Candidatus Scalindua japonica: one gene and its partner. The protein of the gene in region 2 binds, or shares a complex with, the protein of the main gene of each other region. Links are inferred from orthologs where the notes say so. Each region holds a gene or a part of one and is shown on either strand. Other genes may lie near its edges.

Region 1 (12,241 bases), on a different replicon or contig from region 2:
CTCATCACTTTGTTGAACACCCTGTCACTGTCGATCATTTTAGCTATTACATCTTCATCCCCGTTTATCAAACTTGCAATTTTATCGTAATCATTCCTTTTGGTCACATAGCTTTCGATAAGGAAAAGGAGGTCTTTGTCGGATAATCCTTGTAAGCTCTCTTTTTGAAGTTCCTTAACAGCTTCGTCTTTCTCCATAGTTTTCTCCCTGGTAATTTGAAAAGTTTACATTTAGAAAATCGAACCTTATCTTATTAGTACAAAGAGTTAAAAGACATACCTCTCTTTAGAAAGAGAGGGCGGCTTTGTTTATGTAACAGATTATATCTACTTATACCGATAAGTTACACGAAAATAGTTTATGATTTGCAATATTAAAAAGCAATATTTGTACCAAAAGCATATTAATTGTCATTTTTACAACGTATTATAAAAGAATTGTGTGGCATTTAACATTTGCGCTCTTGTTGTTAAGAGAATATAGTGGGTAGTTATTGTACATAAAGTGGACACTTTTGTAACAACAATATAGCTTAATCTGGCAACGTGAAGAAAACCTGAAAAAAATAGTTGAAAACTTACAGCCTTTTACTATATAATGCAAAGTTTACTTAAAAATAAATAATTCTTAGTATGTCTAGTCTGCTTGACATCCACTCTTTATTAATCACTTTTTTTATTTGTAACTTTTCAAAAAGGAATATGCTATGACCACCCTTACGTTAGATTATAAGGTTGCCGACATAAACCTGGCGGATTGGGGACGTCGTGAAACCACTCTTGCCGAAGGTGAAATGCCCGGCTTAATGAGCCTTAGGAAAAAATATGAGAATGAGCAACCCCTGAAGGGCGCTAAAATTATCGGCTGTATCCATATGACAATACAGACTGCTGTTTTGATCGAAACACTTGTTGCCCTTGGAGCGGAAGTACGCTGGTCTTCATGTAACATTTTTTCCACTCAAGACCACGCCGCCGCAGCTATGGCTGCTGCAGGTGTTGCTGTTTATGCCTGGAAGGGCCAGACAGAAGAGGAAGGTTCATGGTGCATCGAACAGACTATTATCAAGGACGGAAAACCGTGGGATGCCAATGTATTACTTGATGACGGCGGAGATCTCACAGCCATGGTCCACGAGAAATACCCGGAGATGCTTGACAAGATCCACGGCATTACAGAAGAGACTACAACCGGTGTTCACAGACTTTTCGACATGATGGCAAAAGGAGAGTTAAAGGTACCGGCCATCAACGTCAACGACTCTGTAACAAAATCCAAAAATGATAATAAGTACGGATGCCGCCACAGCTTGAATGATGCTATTAAGCGCGGAACAGACGCTCTTCTTTCCGGCAAAAAAGCCCTCGTTGTAGGTTACGGTGATGTCGGTAAGGGCTCTGCCCAGAGTCTGAATCAAGAAGGAATGATCGTAAAAATCTCTGAGATTGATCCTATCTGTGGCATGCAGGCATGCATGGACGGATTCGAAGTTGTTTCTCCTTATGTTGATGGAAACAACACCGGCTCTCCTGATTGTATCGACAAACAGTTGTTGGAAAAAACTGATCTGATCGTAACAACAACCGGTAATGTAAATGTATGCGACCGTAATATGCTGGCTACAGTGAAACGAGGAGCTATCGTTTGTAATATCGGCCACTTTGATCATGAGATAGACACTCAATTCATGCGCGACAACTGGAGATGGGAAGAGGTGAAACCACAAGTCCATAAAGTCTATAGGTCTGATGACGCTGAAGACTATATTCTTCTTCTCTCTGAAGGACGTCTTGTAAACCTTGGTAACGCGACCGGCCATCCGTCACGCATTATGGATGGATCATTCACTAATCAGGTACTTGCGCAGATGTTTCTCTACAAGGAAGCATGGGCAGACAAACCTGAGTCTGAAAGAGAACCTGTTTATGTAAAGGTCCTTCCCAAGAAGCTGGATGAAGAGGTTGCTGCAGAGATGGTGAAAGGTTTTTCAGGAGTGATTACACGCATGACACAGGAACAATCTGAGTATATCAGTACTCCAATTGAAGGTCCATTTAAGCCTGAAACTTATCGATACTAATGGTCCTTTTATTAAGATACTCTATGAAAAAAGCACAGGAAACCAGTGTTCCTGTGCTTTTTTCTTAAAGGCTTATCCAGTCAAATTATCAAATTGGAGCGTCAAGAACAAATGTATTATCACGCCTGTTTTCAAACGGAGCATCCATAACGAAGCCCGTCAGGCCTGCCCGACTTGTCATTCAGGCGGGGAAACCGGTGCTACACATTTTCAAAACATTTCTTCTTTTTTTTATCCTTACTCATTTTTTTATAAAGAGCCCTCATGCTTTCTAAAGTAATTACAACTTCCGGATGGTCTGGACCAAGGGTCTTTTTTAATATTTTCAAGGCATGCTCATAAAGAGGTTCTGCTTCTATATATCTACCCTGATTATAGTAAAGCTCCGCCAGATTGTTCAAAGATATCGCAACATCAGGGTGATCTGGCCCGAGGGATTTTTCATTTATCTCTAATGCTCGTTTATAAAGGGGTTCAATTTCAGCATAAGAACCTTTGATGACGTAAAGTTCGGCAATCTTGTTCAAAGATATCGCGACTTTTGGGTTATCAGGACCAAATGTATCTTCCGCAACTTTTAATGCTTCTTCTGACACACTTAATGCATCCGGGTATCGTTTCTGGTTAATAAGTGTATCTGCCTTATTGTTCAATTTCTCCCACAGGACTTCCTGGGCATAAGCGGATATGGAAAAAGATAATACCATCGCCATTATTATAAAAACGACTTTAGCCCTGAATGATACCAGTTGTTCTATAATTTTTACGAATATCGTCATAAATATGTATTCCTGTTAAGAAAGTACAAGGTAAAGTAAGACTAACCACATAATACTGACAACCTGGTAACTTTGTATACTATTATCATGAGTTAAGTTACAGGATTATCGACTGGGAGACACGGATATCAAATTATTATATTCGAACTGTACATCATAATCTGAACCATTGGAGGAGGTTAAAGTTCCCATACCGTGTAATAAGCCGTCTTTAAAATCGCCTACGTATTTTTCTCCGTTAGGCATGGTTAAAGCGCCCTTGCCGTTGAACTCACCATTATTGAACATTCCCACATATTTCTCACCATTTGTCTTAGTCATAGTACCCTGGCCTTCATATTTGTCATCCGCAAACTCTCCGACATAAATTGAATTATCAGATAAGGTTAATGTGCCTTGACCGTTATACTTACCATTCTCAAAATTCCCTACATATTTTGCGCCATCAAAACAGGTAAAAGTACCCTGGCCGCTAAACGCGCCACCCTTGAAATCTCCAACATAACTTGAACCATCATGCAGAGTCAAAGAGCCTTGACCATTGTATTTACCATTATCAAATGTTCCAATATATTTTGTTCCGTCAAAATATGTTAAAGTGCCTTCTCCGTCATATACCCCTGCTTTAAAATTTCCCACATATTCTTCTATGCCAAAGAGAGTATAAGTACCATGTCCGTTTTCACAATCCCCTTCTACACAAACTCCAAGTCCACCAAAAGAATACAGAGGAGAAAAACAGACTCCCAACATTAATATTCCAAAAACTGTTACGAAATATTTTAAATATTCTTTATATTCTCTTATGTCTTTCATTGTAAAGAAGCCTTTCTGTACAAAAATGTTATTACAGCAATTAAATTAGATAAGAATTTTCTTATGAGGGAGTGACACAGAAGTAAGATGTCTGCGTCACTCCTTTTTCATTAGTTACTGTACGGTGAAACAATCAAATTAATTTCTGATTATAACCCTGCCTCTTTTTTCAGTATCTCCGCCTTATCTGTCTTTTCCCATGAGAAGGAATCTTCAGTTCTTCCAAAATGACCATGACTGGCCGTAGCCTTGTATATAGGCCTTCTCAACTGCAGACCATCGATGATGCCTTTTGGTGTAAGATCGAAATGTTTGTCAACCAGTTCTTCTATCTTTGACTCTGGAATTTTAGCCGTATTTTCTGTTGAAACCAGTACTGACATTGGCTTTGCCACACCAATAGCGTAAGACAGTTGGACTTCGCATGCATCCGCTAACCCCGCGGCCACGATATTCTTGGCTACGTATCGTGCGGCATAGGCGGCGCTTCGGTCAACTTTTGACGGGTCTTTCCCGGAAAATGCTCCCCCACCATGCCTCGCTCTGCCGCCATAAGTATCAACAATGATCTTTCTTCCGGTTAAACCACAGTCTCCCTGTGGTCCGCCAACTACAAATCGTCCGGTCGGATTTATATAATATTTGGTTTTGTCATCCAGGAATTTTGCGGGAATAACCTCTTTTACAACTTTCTCTATTATATCCTCTTTAAGCTGAACATGTGAAACGTCAGGTGCGTGCTGGGAGGAGATAACCACCGCATCCACCCTGATCGGTTTGCTTCCTTCATATTCAACAGTTACCTGTGATTTACCATCTGGACGAAGATAACCCAGGACCCCGGTCTGCCTTTGGTCAGCAAGTTTTTTGACTAAATGATGAGCCATGCAGATTGGCAGAGGCATTAGCTCTTCCGTTTCGTTACAGGCAAAGCCGAACATCATACCCTGGTCACCCGCCCCATGTTCACTGTGCAGACCTTCACCTTCTGAGACACCTTGTGCAATATCCGGAGACTGTTTGTCAAGAGTTGTCATAACGGCGCAGGTTTCATAGTCAAATCCCATAGATGAATCACTGTAGCCAATATCCTTAATAGTCTGCCTGACTATACCTGGTATATCTATAACCGCTTTAGTAGATATTTCACCGGCAACCAATGCCATTCCGGTTGTTACCAGTGTTTCGCATGCAACTCGTGACATCGGGTCCTGTGCTAAGATTGCGTCCAATACGGCGTCGGACACCTGGTCGGCAATCTTATCAGGATGCCCCATGGATACAGATTCAGAAGTAAATAAATGGTTTCCTTTTTTCATTTGATTCTCTTTTCCTTTCCAAAGTTCTTGTTCAAATTCAATCTATATAAAATAGAAGAGGACAGTTTACTTACACACTGTCTTAAACTTTCATTACTTTTTTGTTTTACAAGAATAAAATAAATGATTAATTCATTATAATATTTCTTATTATTTCTATATTTCTATTTGTCGCACCTCTTTTTTCATTAATTATCTTTTGTGCTTTTAGCCCCATCTCCTTTGCAGTTTCAGGATCCCTGATAAAAGTTTCAATTGTTTCAAAAAGTTCGACTTCTGTTTTGGCGACTTTGGCCGCATCGTTTTTGAGAAGAAGTTCGGTTTCTTCTTTAAAGTTAAAAGTATGCGGACCAAAGACAACCGGTTTTCCCAGCCCAGCCGGTTCCATCATATTTTGACCTCCGGATGGAATAAGGCTCTTCCCAACAAAAACGTAATTTGACAGAGAATAAATCTTTCCTAAATCACCGACAGTATCAATTAATATGATTGTTTTCTTTGTCTTCTGCCATTCGTAATGAGAGCGTTCTGCCTCTGTTTTTCGTACAGACACAAACCCCATTTTTTCTATCAGCCTGGCAACGTCTCTGGCTCTTTCAATATGTCTTGGTACCAGAATTAATTTTAAATTCGGATAGGTTTCATTCAACTTTGCATAGATTCTGACTAAGACCTCTTCTTCACCATCATGCGTACTTCCACCTACAAGCACTAAATCATCATCGTTTATATGAAATAGTCCTTTCAGCTCCTTACTGACGCCTTCATCAATACGGGTTGGTATATTGTCATATTTCATTGTGCCGGTAACAAAAATTTGTTTATCGGCTATACCTAAATCACGAAAACGCTGTGCGTCAAGCTCAGTCCTTGCACAAAAAGTATTCATTTCATTAGTCAGGCTTTTACGAAAATCCTTCGAAATGTAACTGAGAGCTCGGTATGCCTTAAGAGATCTATCGGATATTCGTCCGTTAACTATGATAACGGGTATTTTTTTCTTATAAGCCGATATTAAAAAATTCGGCCATATTTCAAGTTCGACGAGAAGAATAAAATTCGGTTTTTTCTTCAAAATCACTTTTTTTGTTATCCAGCTCAGGTCGGCAGGTAAAAAGAAAACGTTTTTATCAGAAAAGGTTTTTTCTGCTACCGAGAAACCGGTATTTGTTGTCGCGGATATAAAAATCTCGCATTCAGGGAACTCTTCATCAATCCTCTTTACAATGCTTTTCGCTGTAATGACTTCACCTACAGACGCGCCATGTACCCAGATACCCGGTTTATTGCCTGTCCTGTCTGTTGTTATTCCAAATCTTTGATTCAATCCGGTACGATAGCGTTTACTTGTTACCATTTTGAATAATAAATACGGCGAGCCAAATAAAGATGCGGTTAAATAAAATGAATCAAAAATTAATGGCATCCTGTTTTATAGTTGTTAAAATGGAAATTTCTCATGTGGTTAGTTTTGGCCACAGCATGCTTTATACTTTTTCCCGCTTCCACAAGGACAAGGCTGGTTCCTGCCGACTTTAGCAGTGGCACGAATGGGTTCCGGTCTCTGTTTGGTCTGACCACTATTGGTTATCATTGCCTCATCTCTTTCCCTTCTTGGAGCTGGCATCTCAGGCATGGTATTGAGAGAGTCCTGATAGACAAAGTTGTCAGGGTTCCACACATCTTTACTATCTATTATTTCGGGCCTGACTCGTAATTTAAAAATCAGATCTGTAACTTCTTCCCTGATAGATGCCATCATGCTTTCAAACATTATCAGCGCTTCACGCTTGTATTCTATCTTTGGGTCAACCTGGGCGTAGCCTCTCAGCCCAATACCTGATTTCAGGTGATCCATTGCATAGAGATGATCTTTCCATTTGGTGTCAACTTTTTCAAGCAAAAGAATTTGCTCAATTTTTCTCAGTTCCTCTGCTCCAATCTCCTTCTCTTTCGCGTCATAAGCATCACTTGCAGTATCAAGTAACAGGTCTTCAACATTTTCCTTTGTTTCTACATTTTGCGCCTTTAAGTCAAATTTTATACCGAATTTCTGTTTATACCATTTATGCAGACCATCTAAATCCCATTCGTCACTGTGTGATTTCGGATCGATATAATGGTCTACTGTCTCTACAATGCTCTCTTCAATCATTTTAAGCAGGTCTTCCCTGAGGTCTTCCTGAGCAAGGACCCTCTGCCTCCATGTATAAATGGTTTTTCTCTGTTCGTCCATCACCTCATCATACTCAAGAAGATTTTTACGTATTTCGAAATTATGTTGTTCAACCTTTTTTTGCGCCCTTTCGATTGATTTGGATACCATGGAGTGCTCTATCGCCATGCCATCTGTCATGCCAAATTTCTTTAATATGTTGCCAACCCTCTCCGGTGCGAAGATACGCATTAAGTCATCTTCGAGTGAAACATAAAACCGTGATGAACCCGGATCTCCCTGACGTCCTGTACGACCTCGTAACTGGTTATCAATACGCCGCGCCTCATGTCTTTCCGTTCCTATTACATGAAGACCCCCTAACTCTTTAACTCCATTGCCCAGTACAATGTCCGTACCTCTTCCGGCCATATTTGTCGCAATTGTGACATTTCCCTTGTGTCCGGCCTTTGCAATTATTGCGGCCTCTCGTTCATGGTTTTTTGCATTGAGGACTTCATGTTCTATACCACGCCGTCTTAGCGCATTGCTGAACATTTCAGACTTTTCTATTGAAATAGTCCCGACCAGGATTGGTTGGCCCTTTTCATGCACTTCAGCTATCTCTTCAATTATAGCATTTTCTTTTTCTTTTCCCGTTCCATAGATTCTGTCCGGATAGTGTTGGCGTTGTAAAGGTTTGTTTGTCGGTATAACATCTACTCCCAATCCGTATATACTGGCAAATTCAGCCGCTTCTGTATAGGCCGTACCAGTCATCCCTGAAAGTTTAGTATAGAGACGGTAAAAATTCTGAAGCGTAATTGTGGCAAGTGTCTGACTCTCTTCTTTTATCTTTAGCTGTTCTTTTGCCTGTATGGCCTGGTGAAGTCCGTCACTCCACATCCTGCCTTCCATCAATCTTCCCGTAAATTCGTCTACGATGATAACATCTTTTCCCTGAACAACGTAGTCTGTGTCTTTTATAAACAGTGAGTGGGCACGTAAGCTCTGTTCGATATAGTGGGGCCAGTCCATGTGAATGTCAGAATATATACTGTCAACGCCAAGCTCTTTTTCTACAATACCAATTCCTTCATCAGTTAAATTAACACCTTTTTCCTTCTCTTTTACTTCGTAATGTTTACCCGGTTTCAACTTTCTGGCGATCTTGTCAGCAGTAAAGTATTTTTCCGTTGATTCGTCAGATGGACCTGAAATTATGAGAGGTGTCCTGGCCTCGTCGATCAGGATACTGTCAACTTCATCAACAATGGCATAGTTTAATGCTCCCTGTACCTGTTCTTCAAGGTGCACTCTCATATTGTCTCTCAGGTAATCAAAACCAAACTCATTATTGGTACCATAAGTGATATCCGCTTTATAAGCGGCTTTCTTATCGTCATAGCTCTGATTACTCTGTATCGCGCCTGCAGAAAGGCCCAGAAATTCATACATGGGCAACATCCAGTTCATATCTCTATTGGCAAGATAATCGTTTACGGTAACAACGTGAACGCCTTTACCCGCAATAGCATTAAGATATGCCGGCAATGTTGCTACAAGTGTTTTACCTTCACCTGTTGTCATCTCCGCAATGTTTCCCCTGTGTAATACAATCCCTCCAATCAGCTGAACATCAAAATGCCTCATGGTCTTGTCCGGGCTGTCTGCATTGGGTACTAATAACACCCTTCTGCTGGCCTCTCTGGCAACGGCAAAAGCCTCCGGCAAAATATCATCGAGCGTCTCTCCGGCAGCAAGCCTTTCCCTGAATGTGTCAGTCTTTTGCCTGAGTTCTGCATCAGTTAACGCCTGTAGGCCGCTTTCAAGTGAATTTATATGTTCTACTATCGGCTTCAGGGTTTTTAAAACCCGATCGCTTGCAGTACCAAAAATCTTTGTAAATATACTCATTATTATGGTTTATGTCTGAAAAATTGAAAAATTTAATTAAACCAGATTTAAGAAAAAGTGTCAACTCAAATTAGATATCTTGTCAAGCCATTTAGAAATGTCAGGTTTTTAAAGAAACAGAAACACGTGGTAATCATTGATAAAAAAAGGGCAATCTCAATGATTGCCCTTTTTTTACATATTGAGTACTCAATGACTCCGCAAAGAATACCTATGTTTCCTAATCTGTTTTTTTCGATTCAGGTAATAACTGATTGCTGGATTTAGCAACCAATTCATTGTTTTTTTCTCAAAACACTTGTTCCAATCTCTATTCAGCTAACCTCAATCTTCCTTGGCAACGATTCCTCAGCCTTTGGTAATGTCAAGGTCAAGACCCCATCAGTTAGGCCTGCATCAATTTTTGCTGTATCAATAATATTTGATACGGTAAATCGTCGGGTATAATGACCTACATTGTACTCGGTATATACCGGATTGAGATTTTCATAAGGTGAATGGTCTATCTTGGCATCAACCTCCAGGTTATTATTTTCCAGGGTGATATTTACGTTCTCCTTTCGAACGCCAGGAACATCCATAATTACAACCAGGCTTTTTTCAGTTTCCGCAATATCGGTTTTAGGAATATAATATTTTCCAGGAATAGTCCTCTCTCCGGTAAATTCGGTTTTTTCCGGCTTCCTGTTTTCAGCTTTCGTAATTTCTTTCGTTTCCTTACTCATGATATCCTCCTTTCAATTAATTATTGGATAGTTATTTGTTTGGATTTATCCGACTCTGCGCGTGACAGGGAGATTACCAGAAGGCCGTCTTTATATTCCGCTTTTACCTTATCGGATTCAACGTTAAATGGCAGTCTCAACGTCCTGTCAAATTTAGAGGAGTTACGTTCAACACGGTGATAACTGACGTTTTCGTTGTACTCTATGATGCGTTCTCCAGCGAGTCGAATGGTATTTCCTTTTACTTCTATGTTCAGGTCCTCCTTTTTTACTCCGGGTAATTCTGCGACAAGGACCAAATCACCACTCTTTTCAAAAATATTAACCGGTGGATGCACGCCTCGACTGGTTGTTGTGCTATCAAAGAAACCGGTGTCAAACGCACGGTCCACGGCGTCCTGTAATCCTAATAAAGTTTCAAGTGCTCCTGATAGTAACATGTCAGACCTCCTCTCAAAGTTAAGGTATATTTTCTTATAAACTATTATTCCGTTCGGCCATGTTGAGACGCCGGGTTTCCCGCATCTCAACATTAGCCAGGTTTAGTCACTCTTACTTAACGGTGATCTTCTTTGTCTCCGCATTCTCCATCTTTGGCAGTGTAATTTCCAGTACACCCTTATGCTCCTTTGCCTCTATCTCATCTCTTTTAACATGTTTGGGCAGATTAATTGTACGGGTAAAGCGGCCATACGATCTTTCTACACGGTGATAAGACTTACTACTATCCTCTTTCTCTTCCTTTTTTTCTCCCTTTATTGTCAGCGTGTCATTTAAGATTGAAATGTCAATCTCTTTCGGGTCAACTCCGGGTAATTCTGCTTTTACTATAATATTGTTATCCGTTTCTACAATATCAATATCAGGGTTCCATCCCCTACCAGGAGATTTTGTGTCCAAAAAATCGTCTAACATCGTACTCATATCATCACGGAATGCGGCAAATAAAGGCAACCTGTTCAATCTTATTAATTCCCTTTTCATTTTATGTCCCTCCTTCAAAATATAATAAATAACATAATCTTATTAATTCTTACAGCTAAGCTTTGCTGTATATTTGAGAGTTTTTCTCTCTTCACTTGTTTAGTACCGCAAAGAATGTGCCATATTGTGCAAGTCATTATTATTACTATTCTTATGCTTTCTTGCAACACAATAATAGTATTTTATTAGCCAAATGGGCATATAATTTCCCTTTTGTGTTGGATTTCCATTCTTAAATAGACTAAACTGTAGAAAAAGTGGGAAGAAATAATGATTACTTGATGTTGGTACCTATATTTTAAAGGCTTAGTAAGTATAGCGAACAATTCATATATGGGAAGTATCGTTCCCGTTAATACCAGGCGGCTATGGCAAAGAAAAAGTATTCAATGCAAAAATTACTTATCTCTGACAAAGGGAACGGGGCTGAAGTCCATCCACAGTTTCTCGATAGTGACGGTAGTATTGACAAATCAATAATTGATAATCTTGATTCTGATGTCATTCTTTTAGACAGAGACCTTAACATCATACTCATGAACAAGACCGCCGAACAGTCATGTGGTGTTAGTTTTGAAGAGGTAAAAGGCACAAGTTACTTGGCGCTTCGGCTCAAATCTATCGAACAAAACCTGGCAAATAACTTGAATAAGGTTTTTAAATCCGGGAAGGGGCTGAATATTAGAGAGTTGCAGCTCACCTCTCCTGACAATGCCACCCACTTTTTTGACCAGAGCTGCGCCCCCATCTTTGATAAAGACGGTTCAATACAGGGTGTTCTTTCAATCAGCAAGGATGTCACGAAACGGGTAACCAAAGAGATCCAGTACCAGGAAACAAGGAAACTCCTGAAAGACCTGACTGAAGAGCTGGACATCAAAAATAACGAAATCAGGAAGCTGCAGACTACATTAGGCGAGAGATACCATTTTCATAATTTAATCGGCAAAAGTTACCTGATGCAGAATATTTACAACCTGATTGACAGGGTATCTCAGACCGATTCTACCATTCTTATCACGGGAGAGACCGGAACAGGTAAGGAATTGGTCGCAAAAGCTATTCATTATAACAGTCTCAGGAAAGACCACAACATGGTAGCTGTTAACTGTGCGGCGTTGCCCGAAACCCTTCTGGAAAGCGAACTTTTTGGACACGTTAAAGGCTCTTTTACCGGGGCGATTCGGGATAAAAAAGGGAAGTTTGAGCTTGCGGATAAAGGCACCATATTTTTGGATGAAATTGGAGAATTGTCAACCCTCACTCAGGTTAAGCTTTTACGAGTATTACAGGAGAGAGAGATAGAAAGGGTGGGAGGTGAGAAGAGTTTAAAAGTGGATATTCGTATTATTGCCGCAACAAACCAGGATCTCCTGGAGTTGATAGAGAAGGGAGAGTTCAGGAAGGACCTCTTTTACCGGCTCAACATAATCGCTATAAGACTTCCGTCTCTGAAAGAACGCGCT
Region 2 (12,037 bases):
ATATCACCAATACGGAGTTTTCTCTGATCTGGAATTCCGTGAACTATTTCCTCGTTAACAGATGTACATATACTTTTGGGGTACCCTCTATAACCCTTGAATACGGGTATCCCACCTTTTTGCAAAACATACCTTTCCAACCGCGTATTTAAATCTTCTGTAGATACATTTTCCTTTGCAATTTCCCTCGCCATTGCAAGTGCGCCTGCAACTATCCTCCCTGCGCTACGCATAATTTCAATTTCTCGATCAGATTTGCGTTTTATCACCACACTCTATTCCGTATCCCTCTCTTTTTCAGACATAGAATGTAACCCGGTAAGGATATTTTGCTGAATTTCTTTTTTTCCTCCATTACAATTTACTTCTATCAATATCCCTTTTTGATTATAGTAATCAATCAATGTTTCAGTCTGCTCTTTATATACTTTTAGTCTTACTTTTATTGTTTCCGGATAATCATCTTTGCGCTGATACAGCTTAGAGCTACATTTATCACACACATTCTCTTTTAAGGGAGGACTGAATAACTCGTGATATTGCGCTCCACATGATTTACAGATTCTCCTACCTGCGATACGTGTAATGATAACTTCTTCAGAAGCTGTAAAGCTGAAAACTCTATCTATTTTTTTTTCTACTTTTTCAAGGGTACTATCAAGAACTTTAGCCTGTGACAGATTTCTAGGAAACCCATCTAAAATAAATCCATTTTTACACTCTGCTGAATTTATCTTTTCTGCAACTATATTTACTATCAGCTCGTCCGGAACTAACAAACCGTTCTCGATATATTCTCTTGCTTTAAGCCCTATCTCTGTTTTGGCATCGACCGCAGTCCGTAAAAGATCACCGGATGAAACGTGATTTAAATTTTCCGCTATGCTAATCCTTTCTGCCTGTGTTCCTTTACCGACACCAGGAGGACCATGAAATATAAGCCTCAAGCCCTTCTGCCTCTTACTTTATTGCCTCCTCCCAGAAAGCCATCATAATGCCTCATAATCAAGTGAGATTCTATCTTTTGAACCAAATCAAGAGCTACGCCAACGACAATCAAAAGACCGGTTCCACCATAAAAACTGGCAACAGCCCTGTTTAACTCAAACCCGCCAGCTATAATCATCGGCAAGATTGCAATCAAAGACAAAAATGCAGCTCCTGCTAGTGTAATTCTGCTCATAACACCTTCGAGATAGTCGGCTGTACGATGACCAGGTCTTATACCGGGAATAAAGCTACCATAGTCTCTCATATTATTTGACATCTCCTTGGGGTTAAATTGTATTGCTGTCCAAAAATAACAAAAGAAAGCAATTAGTACTATATACATAACCACATATACAAAGCCACCTTGAAATGCTTCCGTTACTCTAGATGTAATCCAGAACCAAAATGTCCCTGGTTCAAATCTGACCTGTAATCCTTTAGTTATAGCTGCAGGAAAAATCAGAAGAGATTGTGCAAATATTATCGGCATTACTCCAGCTTGATTTACTTTAAGAGGAAGAAAATGTTTCTGACCGCCATATACTTTTCTACCCCTTGTATGTTTGGCCTGCTGTACAGGAATACGCCTCTGCCCTTGAGTAATATATACAACTCCAGCTATTATCGCAAGGAACATACCTATCAGCAAAAGTAATTTCGCTATACCTATCTCATGCTCAGCAGGAGCAACCGAGAAAGTAAAGTTTTGCAAGATCTGACTAAATGCCCATGGCAACCTATCAATAATACCAATCATGATTATTAAAGAGATACCACTACCTATACCATGCGCGTCAATCTGCTCTCCTATCCACATTAATAACACAGTCCCTGTTGTCAAGAGAACAGCTGCCATAAGCTGAAACTGTACACCCTGAATATGTATAGGCACAACAGATACACCGTTAATCTCAATTGCGTACAGAGTACGTATCATTATAAAAGCCTGAAAAAGGCATAAACCTACAGTGGTCAACCGTGTATATTGATTTATCTTTTTTCTACCGGCATCGCCTTCTTTTTGTAATCTTTCAAGAAATGGAACAACACCTACTAGTAGTTGAAAAATAATTGAGGCGCTGATATAAGGCATAATTCCCAATCCAAATATTGCTCCCGAACTCATCGCCCCACCAGCAAATAAATCAACCATTCCCAATAACTGTCCGACACCTGATTGTGTAAACTGTTGAAAATAGGTCTTTAATACTGTCGTATCGATACCCGGCATAGGAATAAATACTCCTAACCTACACACAGCCAGCAACCCAAGAGTTATCAGTAACTTATTCCTCAACTCAGGAATTTTAAACATATTAGTAAACTTCTCTATCATGATAGTGTTTCTGCTTCTCCTCCCGCTTCTTTAATCTTATTAATTGCCGCTCCACTAAATTTGTGCGCTGCGACAGTAAGTGATTTAGTCAGTACTCCTTCACCGAGAACTTTTAAATCATATTTTATGTTCTTTATCATACCACAATCTTTTAGTTTGCTCAAATCAACACGAGTACCAGAATCAAAATTTTCAAAATCCTTAACGTTTAGTATTATATACTTCTTTTTAAACGGATTATTAAAACCTCTTTTCGGAATCCTACGGAACAGAGGCATCTGACCACCTTCAAATATTGTTCTCAGATTGCCACCTGAACGTGATTTTTGTCCTTTAAATCCCTTACAACTTGTTTTGCCGTGACCCGATCCCGGTCCACGTCCAACACGTTTTCTTTTCTTTGCTTTTTGGAATGTTTTTTTAGCATCTATCAAATTCATTCTATCTTTACACCTCTCAATAATTCGATTTCCTGCTTGGTTCTTAACGACTTAAGCCCCTCAGCTGTAGCCTTAACCACATTCAAAGGATTTCTCGTTCCATAACATTTTGTTAAAATATCAGTAATGCCTACAGCTTCCAGCACTGATCTCGCCGAAGTTCCCGCTTTAATTCCAGTACCGGGTGCCGCCGGTTTCATAAACACCTTTGCAGTTTTATAACATCCCCACACTTCGTGCGGAATAGTTCCATTTATAACAGGAATTGAATATGTATATCTATTCGCATCTTTTACTGCCTTTCCAACCGCATTTGGAACTTCCCTTGCTTTACCAAAACCATATCCAACAGTCCCATTTTTATCACCAACAACTACTAACGCGCTAAAGCTCATACTTTTCCCACCTTTTGTCACATTAGTACATCTATTGATTTTTACAACTGTCTCTTCTAATTGATCAGTATCTTTTTTATACGCCAAAAGAACCCCCCTATTATTTACAATATTTCTTTATGACCACTTTAGTAAACAAGACTATTATTTCTTGCGCTATCAGCTAAAGCCTTAACCCTACCATGATATTTGTATCCACCTCTATCAAAGACTATTTTTGTAATTCCCAGTCTTGTTGCTTCCTCGGCTATTTTCTGGCCTACCAGTTCCGCAGCCTTTACATTTCCACCATATGGAGCCTTACCTTTAATATCTTTTTCCAATGTTGAGGCGCTAGCCAGTGTCCTGCCGGTAGTGTCATCTATTAATTGACAATAAATATTCTTTGAGCTTCTGAACACACTCAATCTCGGCCGTTCTTTATGACCAAGGATTTTTTTTCTTATTCCTTTACGACGTCTTAGTCGCTGTTTGTTTTTTTTCTTAATAATATCCATAGACTTGTTTTTTAATAAAAAGAATGCTAAAACTACGATGAAGAAGCCACCGCTTTGCCTGCCTTTCTGCGGATAATCTCGTCAGCATATTTCACACCCTTCCCCTTGTATGGTTCAGGTGGACGTAAACGCCTAATATTTGCCGCAAACTGACCAACTTGTTGCTTATCAATACCAGCAACCGTAAATTTGCCTGGATTTGTCTGGTTTTGAATCTCAATATTTATATCCTCAGGAATTTTTACTTTTATAGGATGTGAAAACCCTAATTGTAACACTAGTTCCTGGCCCTGCATTTTTATATTGTAACCTAATCCTATTATCTCCAGACTCTTAGAAAAACCATTTGTAACACCAATAACATTATTTGCCAAAAGCGTACGCGTCAAACCATGGAGTTCTTTACACTGCCTCTCTTCAGAAGGACGTACTACGCTGAAAAGTTTCGCCCCTTCATCTACCTCAATTTTCATCAGCGAATGAATGGGTTGCACTATTTTTCCTTTAGGACCTTCAATTGTTACAGTATCTTTATCACACTTTATTCTGACACCGTCTGGTATCGCGATGGGTTTTTTTCCTATTCGTGACATATGTCTTTCTGTATTGCTAAAAATTAATAAATTTAGTAAAGTTAACTCCGTGTCTAAAAAAAGCAATTAATAATCTTATTTACCACACTGTACAAATATGCTCTCCGCCTATATTCTGTGCTCTACACTCTTTATTGCTCAAAATTCCCTTTGAAGTCGAAAATATTGATATTCCAATACCATTAAGAACCTTACCGATATCTTCAACACCCTTATATATTCTCTTGCCTGGCTTACTTTCTCTTTTTATATAGCTAATTACTTTCTGGTTTAATTGCCCGTATTTCAGATATACCCTCAGCACGCCTTGTTTTTCGTCAGGAATTTCCTTAAAATCGTTTATAAAACCTTCCTCTTTCAAAACTTTTGCTATACCTATCTTAATACGTGATGATGGAATATTTACTGCTTCTCTACCAACCATAATACCATTACGTATTCTCGTCAACATGTCTGCAACCGGATCAGTCATACTCATTTTAGTAAACCCCTATGCACTTTTAAAAAATCTTTTATTTCTTACTCTACCAACTTGCCTTCTTCACACCAGGAATCTCACCTTTGGAAGCAAGGCCCCTGAAGCACAACCTACATATTTGAAATTTTCTGTAATATGCCCTTGGCCTCCCACAAAGCTGGCACCTATTATACCTTCGAGTTTTGTATTTTGGTTCCCTCTTAGATTTTACTATCAATGCTTTTCTTGCCATATATACTCCGTGTGTTTATAAATCTATTATTAATTTAAAATTATCAAAAAAATTATGATCTAAAAGGCATTCCAAATAGCCTCAACATTTCACGTGACTGTTCATCTGACTTAACAGATACCACAAAGGTAATATCCATACCCTGAACAAATTCAATATCGTCGATATCTATCTCTGGAAATACTGCTAATTCGCTTATACCCAAAGTGTAGCAGCCTCTACCATCAAATGACTTAGCCGAAAGGCCACGAAAATCTTTAATTCTTGGTAAAACAATGCTTATCAACCGATCCATAAATTCATATGCCATTACATCACGAAGTGTAACTTTACATCCAACAGGATCACCCTTTCTCAACTTAAAACCGGCAATATCCTTACGAGCCCTAGTCATACAAGGTTTCTGACATGAAAGTATTGCAAGATGCTTCATCGCATCCTGAAGAAGCTTTTTATTTTCTTTTGCCCTCCCAACGCCCATATTTATAACAATTTTCTCTAGTTTTGGTACTTCCAGCTTGTTCTTCAAACTGTACTTTTCCATCAACTTAGGTACAATTTCCTCTTTGTATTTTTCTATTAATCGCGCCATTCTTTTTTATATTTCTGTTTTTTAAATTTTACTCGGAAGCAACAATCTCGCTTCCACATTTATAACAAACCCTGATCTTATCACCATTCTCAAGAAACTTGCTTCCGGTTCGCACACCCTTCCCATTTTTCTCACAATTTTTATTTTGACATATTAACAACACATTAGATGCTGATATAGGAGCCTCCTTTTGCACACGACCCCCCTGAGGGTTTTTCTCGCTACGCTTTACGTGCTTTTGGATGTAATTTACACCTTCTACAACAACACGGTTCTGCTTTGTCATAACATTCAATATTTTACCAGTTTTTCCAGCGTCATCACCAGCAGTAACCTGTATAATATCATTTCTTCTTACATGCATATCTTTTAAAAAATCCCTTTCATATTATTATATTTAAACTACTTCAGGAGCTAATGAAATAATTCTCATGAAATTTTTTTGCCTTAACTCCCTGGCAACGGCACCAAATATTCTGGTACCCTTTGGGCTTCCATCATCATCTACAATCACAATCGCATTTCTATCAAACTTTAAATAAGAACCATCCTCACGTCTTATATTTTTCTTAGTCCTAACAATCACACCTTTAGCAACATCACCCTTTTTTACAACACCATTTGGAATAGCTTTCTTTACCGCAACCACAATGATATCACCAACTGATGCATAAACACGTCTTGATCCTCCAAGCACCTTAATACATTTTGCCATTTTTGCTCCCGAGTTATCGGCAACATCTAACATGGTTTGTTCCATTATCATTTTATCAACTTCCTTATATTTATTTCACAATACGTACTAATCGCCAGCGCTTATCCTTACTTATTGGCCGTGACTCTACAATCTCCACCCTATCTCCGTTAACCGCTTTGTTTTCTTCATCATGCGCCTTGTAAACAGTTACTCTTTTAACATATTTTCCGTATTTGGGATGCTTTACACGCCTTTCTGCTTTTACCGTAATCGTTTTTAACATCTTGTTACTTGAAACTACACCTATTACAGCCTTCCGGTGTTTTTTATTATTTTCAGTTTCCATTATGTACTCTTATTCCTCTTTCTTCTTAGTATGATCTGTATTATTTCTTAATTCTACTTCCCTCAAAACGGTCTTTAATCTTGCAATATCTTTTCTTATCTGTTTGTATTGTGCCGAATTACGTATTTCGCCCGCTTGCCATTGAAACCTGAAGTTTAACAACTCTCTTTTGCAAGCCTCAAGCTCATCCAGCATTTCCTGATGCGATTTTTCTCTAATCTCACTCGCCTTCAAATCGCCACTCTCCTCTTAACAAAAACAACCCTCACTGGCATCTTGTAAGCAATTCTATTAAACGCTTGTCTTGCCATCTCCTCTGTCACGCCTCCCAGCTCATATAGAATAGTACCCGGTTTAACAACAGCTACCCATTTATCAGGCTCACCTTTACCCTTGCCCATCCTGGTTTCAATAGGTTTTGCAGTAACCGGTTTGTGAGGGAATATTCTTATAACTAATTTCCCTTCCCTTGAAATATATTGTGTAGCTGCAACCCTACCTGCCTCAATATGTTGAGCTGTAATCCAGCCCTGTTCAATAGCCTGCAAACCAAACTCACCAAAACATACAGTGTTTCCCCTTGTAGCATTACCTTTTATTTTTCCCCTTTGAGTCTTTCTAAATTTAACTCTTTTTGGCATCAACCGCATAATTTACTCCTTTTTCCAAATCAACCAACCCTTTATATATCCATACTTTAACACCGATCGTACCATAAGTAGTCATAGATTCTGCAAATCCATAATCAATATTTGCCCTTAACGTATGTAAAGGGATACTTCCTTTGGTAGCACCTTCCGTTCTAGCTATCTCAGCCCCGGCTAAACGCCCTGAAACCTGAACTTTTATACCTTTCGCACCCAGTCCTATTGTCCCATCTATAGCTTTTTTTATTGTTCTTCTAAAAGCTGCTCTTTTTTGTAATTGTTCAGCGATGTTCTCCGCTACCAACTGAGCCTCCAACTCCGGTTTGTCAACTTCCTGAACCTTGATCTCTACACTTTTCTCAACTATTTTTTCAATACCGTTTTTTAATTTTTCAATTTCAGAGCCTTTACGACCAATAATTAAACCAGGCCTTGTAGAATAGATAATAATCTTAGCACCTTCGTCGCGCGTTCTTTCAATTTCTACTTTCGGAATTCCTGTGAAACGGTAATTTTTTTTAATGTATTTTCTTATTCTTTGATCTTCGACAAGCAATTTGCCAAATTTCTTCTTATCTGCATACCACCGCGAACGCCAGCTTTCTGTTATTCCCAGCCTGAATCCTATTGGACAAACTTTTTGACCCATTTTTGCCTTTCTAAACTATAATTCAGAAAAAATGAAATTATATAAATACAAGCCTCTTCTGCAAACAAAGAACCTATACCTATTCCTTCTCGTCAGACAATACCAGAGATATATGACTTGTACGTTTTTTTATCATTGACGAAACGCCTCTTGCCCTTGGCCTAAACCATTTACGTGCCGGACCACCGTCTACATATACTTCTTTTACATACAAAGAATCAATATCTATACTCTGGTTTTCACTGGCACCTGCAATTGCCGCCCTCAGCGTTTTATCGACAAAGAAAGACGCCCTTTTATTTGTCAATCTCAATGCCTCTAAAGCATGATTTACTGACTTTCCCCTTATTAGATCAACAACATATCTAGTTTTTGTCGGAGACATCTTAACATATCTACAGCTTGCTTTAAAATTCATTTTAATATTTAATTATTATATAAATTCAATCTACGTTAAAACTTTTACTTCTTCTTTGTTCCACCATGACCCCTATAAGTCCTCGTTGGTGCAAATTCTCCAAGTTTGTGTCCAACCATATCTTCCATAATAAACAGTTTTTGGAAAATCTTACCATTATGTACCATAAATGTATGCGACACAAATTCCGGAATAATTATACAACTTCGAGACCATGTACGTATTGGGTCTTTAACACCAGAATCCCTCTGCTTTAATACTTTCTTAAGTAATTTACTATCTACATAAGGGCCTTTTTTAACTGAACGTCCCATAATTTAAACTCTTTTTTATAAATTAATATTAACTAGAATTAATTACGCCTAGACTTTCTTTTTCTTACTATGAATTTATTACTTGTAGCCTTCCTCTTTCTTGTCTTTCCACCCTTTGCCAAAACGCCTGTCGGAGAACATGGATGCCTACCACCGTGGCTCCTACCCTCACCACCACCCAGAGGATGTGCTACAGGATTCATTGCCGTACCTCTTACATGCGGCCTGCGCCCTTTCCATCTGCTCCTACCAGCCTTTCCAAGTCTATTGCCCATATGATCGGTATTACCAACACGACCCACAGTAGCTCTACATTCATGGAAAATCTTTCTGACTTCACCGGAAGGAAGCACTATTTGTACGTATTTACCATCTTTAGCTAAAACACGAGCAACACTTCCTGCTGATTTAACAATTTTTCCACCCTCTCCAGGCCTTAATTCAATATTGTGAACTTCTATCCCCAAATGAATATTTTTTAGAGGCATACTATTCCCCGTTTGAAGCTCTACTTTTTCACCAGATATTACTTGATTTCCAACAACCAAACCAACAGGTGCCAATATATAACGTTTTTCGCCATCGAGATAATGCAGCAATGCGATGTTGGCAGAACGATTAGGGTCGTACTCTATCGTGGCAACTTTAGCCGGAACCCCATGCTTATCTCTTTTAAAGTCAACAATTCTATACTTTCTCTTGCTCCCACCACCTCGATGCCTGACGGTAATTTTACCCTCATTATTTCTTCCCCCCTTTTTATTAACAGGAAGCAATAATTTTTTCTCAGGAGCAACTCTTGTTATCTCTGAAAAATCAGAGACAGTTCCAAGCCGCCTTCCATTAGTCGTAGGTTTGTATCGTTTTATTCCCATTTATATCACACTTTCAAATTTTCATAACTTTTTAGTAACCAAGGTCAATCCGGTCTCCTTCTTTCAAAGTCACTATTGCCTTTTTCCACCCACTTGTTTTGTATATTTTATTTCTATATTTCCTTGTCTTTCCAATTCTGTTTAAAGTACGAACAGTTAAAACATTTACTTCAAACAGCTTCTCTATCGCCTCTTTCACCTGGATTTTATTTGCCTTTTTATCTACCTCAAAGTGATATGAATTTGACGATTCTCTATCTCCCACACTTTTTTCTGAAGACAAAGGCTTTTTAACTATCTGATAATAATCCATAATAATATTTTCTTAATTTACCTTCGATTAATTTATTCAAATTTCAGATTATCTAAAACATCTTTAACCACTAGCAGTTTCTTGTATTTTACCACATCATACGCATTCAAGTCAGAAGAAACCCTGACCTTCACGTTATAAATATTTCTGGTAGATTTCCAAATCGTTTCATCGAACTCTCGAATCACGAGAAGACAACCTTCTCTGATTTCCAAACTTTTTAATAAATTTGCCATTTTCTTTGTACTTGGCGAATCCAATTCAAGCTTATCAACCAATACCACTTCATTATCTTTCAATTTAGACAAAATCGCAGATTGCAAAGCAACCTTTTTAGCCTTACGATGCATAGAAAAAGAGTAATCTCTTGGTCTAGGCCCGAAAACAACTCCACCACCTTTCCATATCGGAGAACGAATATCACCTACCCTTGCTCTGCCCGTATGTTTCTGCTTCCACGGCTTCTTACCACCACCCTTGACTTCTCCACGAGTTTTAGTCGATGCCGTCCCCCTCCTATGATTTGCCTCGTGCATAATAACCACATCTCTCAATAGCCCCATACGCACCTTACCACCAAAACTTTCTTCTGAAAAAGACGCATCTTCCAAAGAATTTCCATCACTATCAAAAACTGGCACTTTTATCATAATTCGCTTCTACTCTTTCGTATAATTATATATCCACCATTTGGACCAGGCACCGCCCCTTTAACTACAAGAAGATTCCTATCCGTATCTACCTTTATTACATTCAGGTTTTTCACTGTAATTCTCTTACCACCCATTCTCCCCGCCATCTTTTTACCTTTATGCACATGTCCTGGGCTTGTACCAGCACCAACGGAACCAGCACTCCTTGGCGTAGTACACCCGTGTGTAGCTGGACCTCCACGAAAACCCCACCTCTTCATAGCACCCGCAAAGCCTTTACCTTTACTGGTACCAGTAACATCTATCGACTTCACATCATCAAAAACAGCAACTGTCAGAGCCTGTCCTTGCTTATATTCTTCACCTATTGTATCGGTACGAAACTCCCTTATTAATCTTTTCACCCCTGTCTTTACCTTTGAACAATGCCCTATCTCTGCTTTCGAAGACCTCTTTTTCTTCCTCTCATCAAATCCAAGCTGTAAGGCTGAATATCCATCATTTTCATTGGTTTTTATTTGCAAGAGATCACAAGGACCTGCCTGCAATAACGTTACCGGTATCAACCCGCCCTCCTTACTAAAAATCTGAGTCATACCTAATTTTTTTCCGAGTAATCCTGCAATCATATAAAGCACCTATAAAATTTTACCAAAAATTCTTTCTTTAAAACTCAACAAAGCCCTATGCTTTTATCTTTATCTCGATCCCAGCAGGCATATTAAGTTTATTCAATGCATCAACTGTTTTCGGAGTTGGCTCAATGATATCTATCAGCCGCTTGTGAGTTCTAATTTCAAATTGTTCTCTGGACTTTTTATCCACATGCGGTGAGCGAAGAACCGTATACCTCTCCATACGGGTTGGCAAAGGAATCGGGCCAGACACTTTTGCTCCCGTGCGTTTGGCAGTATCCATTATTTCCGCAGCAGATTGATCGAGTATCCTATGATCGTAAGCTTCCATCCTAATCCTGATTTTATAATCTATATTGTTTCCCATGGCTTAATATTCTATTTATTCAATAATTTTAGTAACAACACCAGCGCCTACGGTCTTTCCACCTTCTCTTATGGCAAACCGCAACTCCTTATCCATCGCTATCGGCGTTATCAACTCTATCTGCAAATTAGCATTGTCACCGGGCATCACCATCTCCGCACCACCCAATAACGTCGCCACTCCTGTTACATCCGTTGTCCTGAAATAAAACTGAGGCCTGTATCCATTAAAAAAAGGCGTATGCCTGCCACCCTCTTCTTTCGTCAATATATATGCCTCCGCCTCAAACTTGGTATGCGGTGTTATACTGCCTGGTTTCGCCAACACCTGACCTCGCTCCAAATCATCCTTCTCAACCCCTCTCAGCAACACGCCAACATTGTCACCAGCCATACCCTCTTCAAGAGTCTTATTAAACATCTCAACCCCTGTACAAGTCGTCTTTCTTATCTCCTTGACCATACCAACGATATCTACCTCGTCTCCAACCTTTAACACACCACGTTCCATTCGGCCTGTGCCCACAGTCCCTCGACCCTTTATACTAAACACATCTTCTATTGACATCAA

The links.
Region 1: the proteins of secY (region 2) and secA are in contact, whole or in part, in a crystal structure (PDB 3DIN), measured with the Thermotoga maritima proteins. The link is inferred for Candidatus Scalindua japonica from one-to-one orthologs. Residues at the interface, in WP_004081795.1 of Thermotoga maritima: Glu108, Gly109, Glu110, Glu111, Ala236, Glu237, Arg238, Arg239, Ile240, Thr241, Ile242, Gln243, Tyr244, Ala245, Arg246, Arg247, Val248, Thr249, Gly250, Arg251, Arg252, Val253, Tyr254, Gly256, Ala257, Ser258, Thr259, Tyr260, Leu261, Pro262; in WP_004082002.1 of Thermotoga maritima: Glu261, Ala262, Arg263, Lys300, Ala301, Arg302, Thr303, Ile304, Ile305, Leu323, Tyr324, Asp325, Pro326, Val329, Ser330, Tyr333, Ile336, Lys340, Phe345, Val349, Glu363, Phe364, Tyr374, Ser375, Gly376, Gly377, Glu393, Ile395, Thr482, Ser483.

Annotation. Positions count from the first base shown.
Region 1 is NZ_BAOS01000027.1:32,373-44,613, reverse strand. Bases 6,260-9,462 are described here. They hold secA (preprotein translocase subunit SecA), read right to left. Parts: upstream 9,067-9,462; coding sequence 6,460-9,066; downstream 6,260-6,459. Other genes in these bases: SCALIN_RS13615 (Hsp20/alpha crystallin family protein), read right to left, coding at 9,381-9,462; SCALIN_RS13625 (3-deoxy-D-manno-octulosonic acid transferase), read right to left, coding at 6,260-6,351. Outside these bases: SCALIN_RS13650 (hypothetical protein), read right to left, coding at 1-197; ahcY (adenosylhomocysteinase), read left to right, coding at 707-2,080; SCALIN_RS13640 (tetratricopeptide repeat protein), read right to left, coding at 2,281-2,859; SCALIN_RS13635 (MORN repeat-containing protein), read right to left, coding at 2,965-3,675; metK (methionine adenosyltransferase), read right to left, coding at 3,825-4,994; more of SCALIN_RS13625, read right to left, coding at 5,122-6,259; more of SCALIN_RS13615, read right to left, coding at 9,463-9,791; SCALIN_RS13610 (Hsp20/alpha crystallin family protein), read right to left, coding at 9,812-10,231; SCALIN_RS13605 (Hsp20/alpha crystallin family protein), read right to left, coding at 10,344-10,775; SCALIN_RS13600 (sigma-54 interaction domain-containing protein), read left to right, coding at 11,144-12,241. UniProt on the Escherichia coli protein: Required for protein export, interacts with the SecYEG preprotein conducting channel.
Region 2 is NZ_BAOS01000029.1:42,665-54,701, reverse strand. What follows is about bases 136-3,134. They hold secY (preprotein translocase subunit SecY), read right to left. Parts: upstream 2,327-3,134; coding sequence 944-2,326; downstream 136-943. Other genes in these bases: rpsE (30S ribosomal protein S5), read right to left, coding at 2,763-3,134; rplO (50S ribosomal protein L15), read right to left, coding at 2,323-2,766; SCALIN_RS17055 (adenylate kinase), read right to left, coding at 276-947; map (type I methionyl aminopeptidase), read right to left, coding at 136-269. Outside these bases: more of map, read right to left, coding at 1-135; more of rpsE, read right to left, coding at 3,135-3,248; rplR (50S ribosomal protein L18), read right to left, coding at 3,290-3,658; rplF (50S ribosomal protein L6), read right to left, coding at 3,691-4,251; rpsH (30S ribosomal protein S8), read right to left, coding at 4,331-4,729; SCALIN_RS17020 (type Z 30S ribosomal protein S14), read right to left, coding at 4,776-4,961; rplE (50S ribosomal protein L5), read right to left, coding at 5,014-5,553; rplX (50S ribosomal protein L24), read right to left, coding at 5,582-5,917; rplN (50S ribosomal protein L14), read right to left, coding at 5,951-6,319; rpsQ (30S ribosomal protein S17), read right to left, coding at 6,339-6,596; rpmC (50S ribosomal protein L29), read right to left, coding at 6,606-6,830; rplP (50S ribosomal protein L16), read right to left, coding at 6,827-7,246; rpsC (30S ribosomal protein S3), read right to left, coding at 7,221-7,892; rplV (50S ribosomal protein L22), read right to left, coding at 7,972-8,310; rpsS (30S ribosomal protein S19), read right to left, coding at 8,355-8,624; rplB (50S ribosomal protein L2), read right to left, coding at 8,663-9,499; and 5 more genes. UniProt on the Escherichia coli protein: The central subunit of the protein translocation channel SecYEG. Consists of two halves formed by TMs 1-5 and 6-10.